2 regions of the Paenibacillus sp. FSL L8-0641 genome follow, and region 1 is predicted to be linked to the other one. Evidence: riboswitches for the same ligand, from Rfam matches in the RefSeq annotation. Region 1 holds a riboswitch; the other holds the start of a gene.
What was found. A riboswitch is a leader RNA that binds a small molecule or an ion and turns the genes downstream of it on or off. The one in region 1 is predicted to bind thiamine pyrophosphate.
Positions count from the first base shown of each region.

Region 2: linked by a shared signal. The riboswitch ahead of MKY16_RS04930 (ECF transporter S component) and the one ahead of tenA (thiaminase II) in region 1 are both predicted to bind thiamine pyrophosphate.

Region 1 is NZ_JBBOUW010000001.1:4,214,777-4,220,603, reverse strand. It holds gene thiD (bifunctional hydroxymethylpyrimidine kinase/phosphomethylpyrimidine kinase) at 1-324, opposite strand, end outside; gene thiM (hydroxyethylthiazole kinase) at 321-1,163, opposite strand; gene tenA (thiaminase II) at 1,238-1,927, opposite strand; TPP riboswitch at 2,065-2,167, opposite strand; gene MKY16_RS19020 (AEC family transporter) at 2,346-3,299, opposite strand; gene MKY16_RS19015 (NAD-dependent malic enzyme) at 3,373-5,094, opposite strand; gene MKY16_RS19010 (glycosyltransferase) at 5,492-5,827, shown strand, end outside.
Region 2 is NZ_JBBOUW010000001.1:1,104,233-1,110,059, reverse strand. It holds gene MKY16_RS04950 (methionine ABC transporter permease) at 1-76, opposite strand, end outside; gene MKY16_RS04945 (methionine ABC transporter ATP-binding protein) at 69-794, opposite strand; gene MKY16_RS04940 (energy-coupling factor transporter transmembrane component T family protein) at 934-1,725, opposite strand; gene MKY16_RS04935 (ABC transporter ATP-binding protein) at 1,700-3,151, opposite strand; gene MKY16_RS04930 (ECF transporter S component) at 3,151-3,747, opposite strand; TPP riboswitch at 3,998-4,107, opposite strand; gene MKY16_RS04925 (TatD family hydrolase) at 4,151-4,948, opposite strand; gene MKY16_RS04920 (polynucleotide kinase-phosphatase) at 4,969-5,827, opposite strand, start outside.

The DNA.
Region 1 (5,827 bases):
ATCGACGACGACCTTTTTCCAGCCGAACTTTCGGATCTGCTCACTCACAAGACGGATGATACCCGCATTAAACAGCATGCCAGTCTTCAGGGCATCCACTCCAAGGTCTAATCCTACAGCTTCGATCTGTTCCGCTGTTGCTTCCTGTGGCAGCGGATATACGCCGTGGACCCCTAAGGTGTTCTGTACAGTAATGGCCGTAATAGCTGACATGCCGTATACGCCAAGCTCTTGAAAGGTTTTGAGATCGGCTTGAATTCCGGCCCCGCCGCCACTGTCTGAGCCGGCAATCGTCAGTGCTCTGGGTACACGAGTGTCTGTCATCGCGCACCACCTGCTGTAGTTGTTCCAGCTTCACGGATCGTGACATGCCCCTCTAGCGAACCAGTATGTAGTTTGGCGAGCTCGTCGAGAAAGGCAATCTGGAAGCTGCCTGGCCCTAGCTCTGCGGTCCGTGCTGCGGCTCGGGAAGCTGCTGCACTGTAAAATGCCAAGCCTGCTGTACCTGCGAGCAGCAGGTTGGGTTCAACAGCTGCAAAGGCACCTAACACAGAGGTCAGCAGGCAGCCTGCTCCGGTTACCTTCGTGAGCAGTACGTCTCCGCCGCTTATCATTCGTGCTTCGGCCCCATCGGTGATGACGTCTTCTTTTCCAGTGATGACAACCATTGTATTGAGCACTCGAGCAGCCCGAATTGCCAGATCGACATGGCCGCTGTCAGCACTGTCACCAGCATCTACGCCTTTAATCTCACGCGCTTCTCCGACAAGATGGGCAACTTCGGCTGCGTTGCCCCGTACCAATGAGATTTTGACTTTACTCAGGATTCGCAGTGCCGATTCAGTTCTAAAGCTCGTTGCTCCCGCACCGACCGGGTCTAGCAGGACCGGAACACCGTGTGCATTCGCCGATTGTCCAGCAATGATCATGGCATCCACCAGTTCGCGGTTCAGCGTACCGATGTTTAACACGACGGCGCCTGCTATTTTGGCCATATCTGCTACTTCCTCGGGTGCATAGGCCATCACCGGGGAGGCTCCCAATGCATACAGGCCGTTGGCGGTAAAGTTGGTGACTACCACATTGGTGATATTGTGAACGAGGGGTTTGCTATTTTGTACCTTCGTTAGGAGATCCGAATAACTTTTTTCCCATGTACTCATCATGATTATCCTCTCTATAGTTGGTGGTTCAACAGGACATTAACCGTACTTCACGCATCGAATTGACAGGCTGACTATTCCAAGACCGCTGCCTGCATCTGGACCGGCCATTCTTCCTGCTTATAAGCCATGTCCCAGAACTTATATTCCAGCTGGCAGCTCAGTATAAAATGCTCAATCATCCGCTCCCGCTCAGCAGCCGTTGCCCCTTCCGCCCAAGCATCTACACGTTCTCGGAACTTGAGTGTTGTATCATCAAGCTGGTCTCCATAAAAGCCAATCCATTCATAGAACGGATGGGACTTATCCGGCTTTACTTCATCTAGCAGCCTGCGGCCAATCTCGGCATACGTCCACATACATGGCAGCAGCACAGCCAAGATCTCGCCCAGGTTGCCCTCATGCGCAACCGTCAGCATATGATGGATATAGTGATGAGCCGACGGAGCGAGCGGATATCCCTGCAATTCTTCATAGGTCACCCCTGCGACAGCACAGAAATTTTGATGCGGGTGAACCTCGCTGTGGAGAATAAAAGAGATTTGTTCATTAAATACAGCCATGTCCTCCCGATTCGTGCATTTGGAGATTGCGATGCCGTATATCCGCATGTAGGCGTTCAAATATTCAAAGTCCTGTTTTACATAGTGAATCAGCTGTCCCCTTGTCAAACTTCCTTCAGCAATACCTCTCACAAAGGGATGCTCAAAAATCGCTTGAAAAATGCCGTCCGCCTGCCGACGGAGTTCTTGTGTGAAACTCAATTTCGCCACCTCCATAAAATTGAAGAGCAAGAAGTCCTGTAAGAATATAATTCCGGAACAACGCTAAAAAGCCGCCCCGGAAAACTGGAGCGGCTTCAACAATAGGCACAATGCGCAAAAAAACGCTTGAAACCTTATATATAAAGGCTCCACTTTCCTACGCTAGTACGAACTAGATCAGGTTCAAAGGGTCCAAGATACGTTCTTGTCTCAGCCATAGCGGCTCCCCTAGTGGACTTCTATTCTTTTGACTATTACTGTACATACGTTCATACGCTATGTCAAACATGTCTATCTGGTCAAGGGCCAAACGACAGAGCTGAAGTTCGCTTCCGAGAGGGAAAAAGGCGCTGGAGAAGATCAGTTCCGTCTACACGAAGGAATTCGCGGCAGGCTCCAATGTCTAAATAATCAGCATTTATACCAATAGAGAAATCAGTACTGGGAGTGTAACGAGCGATATGACAGCACTGATGACAAAGGAGGAGGCTGTTTCTGATTCCAGGCTTTCAAAACGGGTGGCGATCATAGCAGCGACTGCTGAACCCGGGAAGGAAACGAGCAGAACTGCCTTCACAGTATCTGCAGACGACAGACCGCACAGGTAGGCGATCAGCAGCATTAATAAAGGCTGTACAATTGTTTTTAACAGTGCGATGGCAAAGGCACTTACACTAAAACTAATGTTGCGTACGCCAATGGTCACTCCGACAGCGAATAAAGCGGCCCCGGACGTAATGTCTCCGATTTGATTCAACGATTTGTTCAACAAATCCGGTGAATGGAAGCCGAACAAGGTCAAAATTACACCAATCAGTGGAACCAGCGCCAGCGGTTCTTTTAATCCATGAAGAATGGAGTCCCAGATTAACCTTCCGAGGTGACCGTTCCGTTCTTTGCCTGAATTCCTGCTGGCTACGGTAGCTATAATGGTAGCCGCCGGGTCAAGGACGGCATTGACTACGATCCCGGTAAGCGCAATCGGAATGGCGACAGCAGCGGAACCGTAGATGGCTCCAAGCACAGGAATGCCCATAAAAGCAAAGGTCGGCTGTGCCGAGTTCAAAGCAAACATGGCGGCATCCTTGACCGACTGCTTCCCCGCAAAGCGGGACAGTAGAAGGAGAACGGTAAAAAAGCCGACAATGCCAATGAACAGGGCCAGCAGGAATGGCCATTGCTCGATGAGCGCTTTCCTGTCCGTTGTCGTAATACCGATGAATAGATGCGCAGGTAGTGCAAATTTGGTAACGAGCGCATTTAGGGTTTTGGAGGAAGAGGCATCAAAGCTTTTGTAATGCCCCGCTAACCACCCTAAAATAATAACGAAAAAAATCGGCACCAAAATGTACAAGATATGTCCGACACTCATAGATTGATTCTCCTTGCTTGAACTGACGTATTCTGCCTGTCTGAACAAGGCAATCTCTTTCTTAAATGGAGCATTAGTGAGGGTGATGTATTACGCTTTCCACTGCTTTGACCTTGACATATTCCGGTTTCCACATTGCATCCCGTATAGCTTGTTCAACATTTGAAATGTGTGCCTGAGCTACCTGATCCTGAATCGCTGCTTTCGCTACCGCAACCGCAACAACGTACGAAACATCACGTAATTTTTGGATATGAGGGAGCAACGCACCGCCAGGCTTATTCGAATCTACGCCATTGGCAACGGCATCTGCTGCGGCTGTAAACATCGCAGGGGTAATCCTTTTGGCTTTAACCACAATCGCACCCAGACCCAGTCCCGGGAACACAAAGGCATTGTTCGCCTGTCCAATTTCAAATTTCGTACCGTTATAAGTGACGGGGTCAAAAGGGCTTCCGGTAGCAATTAATGCCTTGCCATCGGTCCACCGTATTAGATCCTCAGGTATAGCTTCTGCAAGATTTGTAGGATTGGACATGGGCATAATGATCGGGCGTTCTACATGCTTCGCCATCTCTTTGATGATCTCTTCAGAAAAGGCACCTGCTACTCCAGAAGTTCCGATTAATATGGTAGGCTTCACCTGACGGATGACCTCCAGCAGCGGTATTTTGCCGTCATCCGACCGCGTCCATGAGCTGACTTCCTCTTTTTTACGTACATACGGTTTCTGATATTCCAGTACATCTTCCATATCGTCCGTTAACAGCCCACGGTAATCAAAGGCCCAAAAGGACTTGAATGAATCTTCCGCGGAAAGGCCGTCCTCGATCATAGCGCCCCGAATTTGGTCAGCGTTACCGATCCCTGCTGCTCCTGGGCCGAAGACAAGTACCTTTTGCTCACGCAGCGGAGTCTTGGTGACACCTACCGCCGAAAGAATTGCAGCCAAGGTCACCGCTCCTGTACCTTGTATATCATCGTTGAAGGTGAGTATACTTTGACCGTATTTTCCTATAATATGGCGTGCATTTACGCTACCCACATCTTCCCAATGTAAAAGCGCCTTCGGGAATTGCGCTAACGTTTTGCTGATAAAAGTATCAATAAACTGGTTATAGGCTTCTCCGCGAACCCGTTTATGGCGGTTTCCGATGTACAGTGGATCATTCAGCAACTTTTCATTATTCGTACCTACATCCAGTACAATGGGCAGCACCCGCCCGGGATGAATGCCTGCCGCAGCCGTATACACTGCAAGTTTGCCAATAGCAATGTTAATCCCCCCGACACCCCAGTCCCCAATCCCCAAAATACTTTCGGAATCCGTCACGACGATCAGGTCCACATCCTCGCCGCTCAAACCGGAATTATAGAATGCTTGTCCAATACCGTTCGGATTATCTATCGACAAATATACGCCCCCAGGACGGTTGTACTCGTGACTGTATTCTTGAATCGCAGTTCCGACGGTCGGTGTATAGACTACGGGTAGCATTTCACTTAAATGATCGGTTAGTAGCCGATAGTAGAGGACGACATTTCGGTTGTGGAGGTCGTTGAGAGAAGCATTTTTACGTAGCATGGTAGGTTGTGCGAGAAATTGCTGATATGCTCGTATGCTCTGTTTCTCTAATGAAAGGACGGTGGGAGGAAGGATTCCTTCCAAACCCAGTTCTTTGCGTTCTTCTTCTGTAAAAGCGACACCTTTGTTCAAAAGGGGATTTGCTAACACATCCTTTCCCCGCAATGGAGTAGATAATGACCCATCGCGATTGACATAAAAAGCTTCCATAGAAAGACCTTCTTTCTTTTCATTTTCATGATTATTCATGACGAAAGATCACATGTTGTCCATAGTATAGACATGCGAATCTGGTTTATTCATCTATCTTTCTATGACAAAATAACCATATTCATTTCTTTCTATTGATCTAAAAGGACCAACTTTCGATATGGATTCGCTAACTAATACTAAGGATTTTGGTTCTAATGAATCAGGTCTAAATACTCTGTTTTTATCAAATATGAAAATCAGTTTTTCTTCTCTTATTCTCTTATATATCATGGAGTGTCAGCTATTTCGTTAAGAAAATATGAAGTATTTGGACATTAATTTAATCCCTATAAACAAACATTCTTAATTCTTTTTCAACAAAATAGAACTATTCGGAGGAAAAGGAGAGGTTTGTGTGCAGGGACCTATAGCCATTTTTAGCGATAACGACAGGGCTATTGATTATCCCAATGTAATTTATTTTTACCAATATATACAGTGCAAGGACACGGAGGCAGCCTCAGTCTACGAGAACGCATGTTGCTGCTTGATTGATTATAGGGAGCCGGGGCAGGCGGTGCGGAAAGCCAATCAGATCCGCAGCCAATTTCCGCAAATGCCATTGTTACTGGTGACGGATGTAACATTTCCGTTCAGTGATCAGCATATGGTGCAAATCACCGGAGTAGGCCGTTTGCGGCTGCTATTTTGGCAAGCCAATGACACCGAAGAAATACTTTCGGAAATTCAA
Region 2 (5,827 bases), 3.1 Mb from region 1:
CCATAATAAACGTCTCTCCGATGGCTTTCCATATCTCAGACTGATATTGCGCAATGATGTTCAGCATTTCATTCATCAGCTTCACCTGCTTTCGCTGTTGAACCTACCGCAGCGTCAGCTACACGTTGCGTGGAAAGCAGCTGTCCATCCCGCATTTCTGATACATGGGTACAAATGTTGCGTACCACGTCCATATCGTGCGTTACAATTACAATGGTAACTCCCAGTTCACGGTTGATCTCCCGTAACACGCCCAGAATATCCGCGGTCGTCTGCGGATCAAGCGCCGAGGTCGGCTCATCACACAGCAGCACCGCAGGTCGATTCGCCAGCGCTCTGGCTATCGCTACACGTTGCTTTTGGCCTCCGCTCAATTGTGCCGGATACTGTTCTGCTTTATCAGCTAAACCGACGAATTGCAGGCATTCGCGCACACGTTCTGCTCTCTCTTTTTTCGCGACACCTGACAGCTCCAACGGCATTGCTACATTTCCACTGACCGTCCGATTGTGAACAAGATGATAATGCTGAAAAATCATCCCTATGGATCGCCGCGCTTCACGGAGACGTTTTTCCGGCATGCGAGTCAGATCTTCCCCGTTCACAACCACGTTTCCCTCATCCGGCCTTTCCAATACATTCATCAACCGGAGCAAGGTAGACTTACCGGCACCGCTGGCACCTATAATACCGTGGATTTCCCCCTCCTCCACTTGAAGGGACACGGATTGAACCGCATGAAATTGGCCGCTTGAGGTGGTATAATGCTTGCTTACCTGATGCAGCGTAATCATGAAACCTGGCCTCCTGATGATCCATTTCTCAGGGAAAATGTAATAAGCCCGCCAGCCCAGGCGGGTCTGTACGAGCCGTCAATTCCCATTGCATTAATATACCACAGAGCAGAAAACGGGCAAAGCCTTTTGACAACAATTAACGTACATCCCACACCCCTACATAAGGAAAGCAAATCCCAAGTCCCCAAGCCAGCGTAAGCATGACGACAAAATAGAATATGAATACAATATCTATAGCCGAATAGCCGATCGTATAATAATACGTTCGCTTGGTTTCATTGGTAAAACCCTTGGCTTCCATAGCAATAGCAATGCGCTGGGCACGCCGAATACTTTGAGCGAGTAGCGGAATCGCATACCTGCGAAGCGTGGCATACATATTCCATTTGGACACATGCTGATGTAAACCTCGAATACGGTGGGCTTGTCTCAATGCCTGGAATTCCTCCACCATCATAGGCATCAACCGCATGGCTGCCAAAAAGCTGTATGCATACTTCGGAGGGAGCTTCCATTGCTGCATCAGTGAATAAAAAAGGTCCACTGGACGAGTCGTTAAACCAAACAACAAACCTACCGCAGCCATACTCAGCGCACGAAAGCCCAGATGCATGCCTCGGTAAAAGCTTTCCTGCGTCACATGGATCAAGCCCCATGTCCACCAGGTCGTCACCCCTTTGCCGAACATCATCATGCCCGTTGAAGTTGAAATAAACACCAATATAAAGGGAGACCCGTATAGCAGCAGCCTCTTCCATGGATGGCCTGACCAGACAAGCAGCAACAGCATAGCACACGCAACATTAAACATGACATTCGGATCATGAATGACTATAACGACCACAAACAGGATGGAAAACATCACGAGCTTTAGGCCCGGATTCACGCGATGCAGCCATGTTTTATGATGGGGAAAGGACAGGTTCATACTGTAGTTCCCCTTTCTGAATCCGCCATGTATCGGTACAATATCGACGGACAATTTCCGGGTCATGGGTGACCATCACAATGGCCGTGCCCGCCGCTCTCAGCTGCTCCAACATATCCAGCATGACAAAGGTATTACGCGCATCCTGCCCAAAGGTCGGTTCATCGAGCAGCAGCACTTCCGGCTCACGAATCATAGCCGTAGCAATACTCAACCGCCTTTTTTGGCCTAACGAAAGCTGATACGGATGCCGCTCGTCCAACCGCTCCAGTCCGAACTGTACGAGCATCCGATCGACCCGTTCCCGGCACTGTTCAACGGTATACAAGCTCTTGGGTAACGAATACTCTAGTTCCTTTCGTACGGTATGCGCTACAAATTGCAGCTCGGGATTTTGAAACGCGAACCCGATACGCTCTGCCAGTTGTTCTGTACTGCCTGCCTCAATTCCGCGCACGCTATAACGTCCCTGTGTGCGAAGTAAGCGCATCATGGAGAGCAGTAGCGAGCTTTTGCCAGCCCCGTTTTCACCAACCACGCCAATCCAGTCGCCAGGCTTCACCTGCGCATGCTCCACATAAATCACTGAACTTAAACCGCGGAGGCCGCTAAAATGTTCCAGCTCCAGCACATCAGTCCCCGCACCATTCTGTTGCGTCACTGCTTCACTCCAACGTGGCGAAGACGCTTCATTCCATACTCCCGGATACCACACGCCGTACTCGGACAATGCCTGCCGGTGCACATGAAATACTTCTTGGGCCCTTCCATCTGCAATGATCTCCCCTTGAGCAGAAAGCACCACAATCCGATCCACATCATGGACAATTTCATTAATTTTATGCTCCACAATCACCAGTGTCTGGTCTACCGAAATGTTGCGAATGGTATCCCACACCTGTGTAGTGCCTTCCTCGTCCAACAAAGCCGTGGGCTCATCCAGAAAAAGCACTTCTGGCTCCATAGCCAGCACAGACGCAATCGCCAGCCGCTGCTTCATTCCCTGTGACATGCTGCCAATGGGTATATGTATATCATCCGTCGATAGACCCACCTGTATCAGCAGCTCGCGAATACGGGATCGCATCTGCTCCCGGGGAACCTGATTATTTTCCAACACAAAAGCCAGTTCCTCATCTGCATATGACATACAGAACTGCGTATCAGGATCTTGAAATACAATACCTGAGACACTTGGGATTACAGCAGCATCGCATTTCATAGGCACTTCTATCGTGCGTGGAATCAGACCGCTTAACACTTGGAGCAGTGTTGATTTACCGCATCCACTCGGTCCCAGTAGCAGCAGCTTTTCCCCCTTGCGGACAGACAAAGACATATTGTGAAAAAGCAGCTCTTGCTCACCGGGGAATTTCAACCGTAGCCGGGTGATCGAAGCCACCACATCTTCGGTTGCCCGGCTCATCAATCCAGCCCCTTATAATCTTGTTCCGTTGCAGGCCTCAAACTTCGCGTGACTCCGGTTACCTCCAATGCCTTAGCCAGATAGAACGCGAATACCCCGGCAATCACAATACTGCCAATCATCCGAAATCCAATATACAAAACATAGTTCCAAGTCGATAGCTGATCAATATACCCGTAGCTGAAGTCTAAAATCAGAGAAGTGACAGCCGCCCCAGCCGCAGCTAGCGAAGCAACCCACAGGTTTGCGTTCCGATACAGAAAAGCCGCAAAAAACAGCTCCGCTCCCAAGCCTTGCAGCAGGCCATAGTACAAGGTGGACATACCCCATTCGCTTCCCAAAAAAGCACTGACCGTTGCCGCTGCCACCTCTGCCAAAATCGCAACACCCGGCTTGCGAATGATGAGATAAGCAAACGTACCTGCCATAAACCACATGCCATACATCAGTTGCTCGGCGTGTAGACCCAATGGTTTCATCAAATCATAGGCAGGTCCCCATATTTTGTAGATCAACCCGAACACAACAGCGATCACAATCGTGACCAAAATATCCGTCAGTTTCAACCCTTTGGACGCTCTTACAGCAGTATTCATTATTGCGTGCTCCCCTTTTTCCTTATAGTTGGCCTCTTGGCCATGAAAAAAAGCTTGTCTGGAGCTGAATCTCCAGGCAAGCTTTATGCGCAGTAAAAGGTGAAGCACCATACAAAACATCATTCGTCGATATGCCTTATATAACCAGTAGTCTAAACTACTACACTGATACCCAGCCAAGTCAGGATCAAGGTAAAATGCTAGGACATACATTGAATCTATCGACAACCGCAAAAAAAAGCGGCATTCCTGTATAGTGTTCTTGGTTTCTCTACGCTGGCATTACCCAGATCAGATTTCACGGTCAGTGGCAAGGGCCACCCTCTCAGCCTGACTTTCTCAAGCTCCCGACAATGCTTTTTAATTCACTATAATATATACCACATCTATGGCTTTGACAATCCTATAATCCGAAGAAACGTTTAGCCGTTTCCGTCGTCGCGATTTCGATCTCCATCATGCTTCGACCTGTACATTCGGCTATCGTAGCAGCAATGTGAGCGAGATACATGGGCTCATTACGCCCTTCTTTAGGCTTCACAGGCAAATTACGCGGGGTCAAAAATGGAGCATCCGTTTCAATCATCAGACGGTCCAAGGGAATATCTCTGACCAGTTCACGCAGATGCTTCCCCCGCCGTTCGTCGCAAATCCAGCCGGTGATTCCGATATACAGTCCCATTTCTACATACGTACGCAATTCCTGTTCCGTGCCGGTAAAACAATGCACTACCGCTTTATCGACAAGCCCTTGATACTCCCGAAGCATAGCGACAAAGTCCTCATGTGCATCTCGTTCATGCAGAAATAACGGCATTTTCAGCTCACCCGCCAGTTGGATTTGCTCGCCAAACCATCGGCGCTGCACATCACGTGGCGAAAAATCACGGTTATAGTCCAATCCGCATTCCCCTATGGATACGACCTGCGGCTGACCCGCCAACTGGCGGAGCTGCTGAATCGTGTCTGCACTGCAGTCTTTGGCATCATGGGGATGCACGCCAGCTGTCGCATACAGCTTGCCCGGATAACGCGCTGCATACTGAGAAGCTTCCCGACTGCTGCGGACACTGGTCCCGGTAATAATCAGCGGTGAAATCCCTACAGCCGCGGCTCTCTCTACCACCTGTTCCCGATCTGCATGAAACGAACGATGCATCAAGTTCACACCAATATCAATTAACGGTGTACCCCTTTCCATCTCAATCCCTCCCTCGCAAACTACAATCTTGGATCAATCGGCTCTGATTCCAGAGATAGTGCGGCAAGGACGCATTCATGAATACGATCTACCGTATCCTTGCGGACAAAACGTTCCACGCCTTCCATACCAAGCGCTCCTTCCATCAGGGCATGACGCTCCTTTTTGTTCGTTCGACGCTGCTTCAGACGCTTTAAATTCTCAGGGGCAAGATAATCCATACCGTAAATGATGTGCAAATACTTCCGGCCTCTCACCTTGATTGCAGGCTGAATCATCTTGTCCCGATTTTTCATCAAAAAGCGTTCCGGCTTGATCACAATCCCCTCATGACCATCCTCTGTCATCTCGTTCCACCAACGAATGACCTCTTCCTCGCTTGCTTCGTCCGTGATCACGCGATACTCTGTCTCCATAAACAGGGAAGACAGCCCAGCCAGCTCCCGGTTTTGCTCCATATGCCAAATATGAGAATGGTCGAAAAAAGTCTTTCCGCTGTGTGCCAGCGTATGAAACGGTGCGATACGAATCTCATCCAGACCGTCCACATCCCAGCAATATTTTTGAAAAGCCTCTTGAAACGTCACGGCATTCGCGTACTTCTGTTCCATTTCCTCCAACCAGTCTCCAACCTCTCGGCCCGCAACCTTCGCCTGCTTCAGCTTGTCTACCAGCTTACTGCGATCCAGCAGAGCTGCTTCACCCACATGCGCATACTGTGCAGCAATCAATTCCCGAGCCTTGAGATTCCACGGTACAATTTCCGCATCCAGCAACACAAAATCCGTCTGGTTCCGTTCAAAATATCCGGCAGTCCGTAGATCCACATTCAGCTTTTCCAGCACTTGCTTCCCAAGGCTTTGTTCAAAGAAAGCTCTC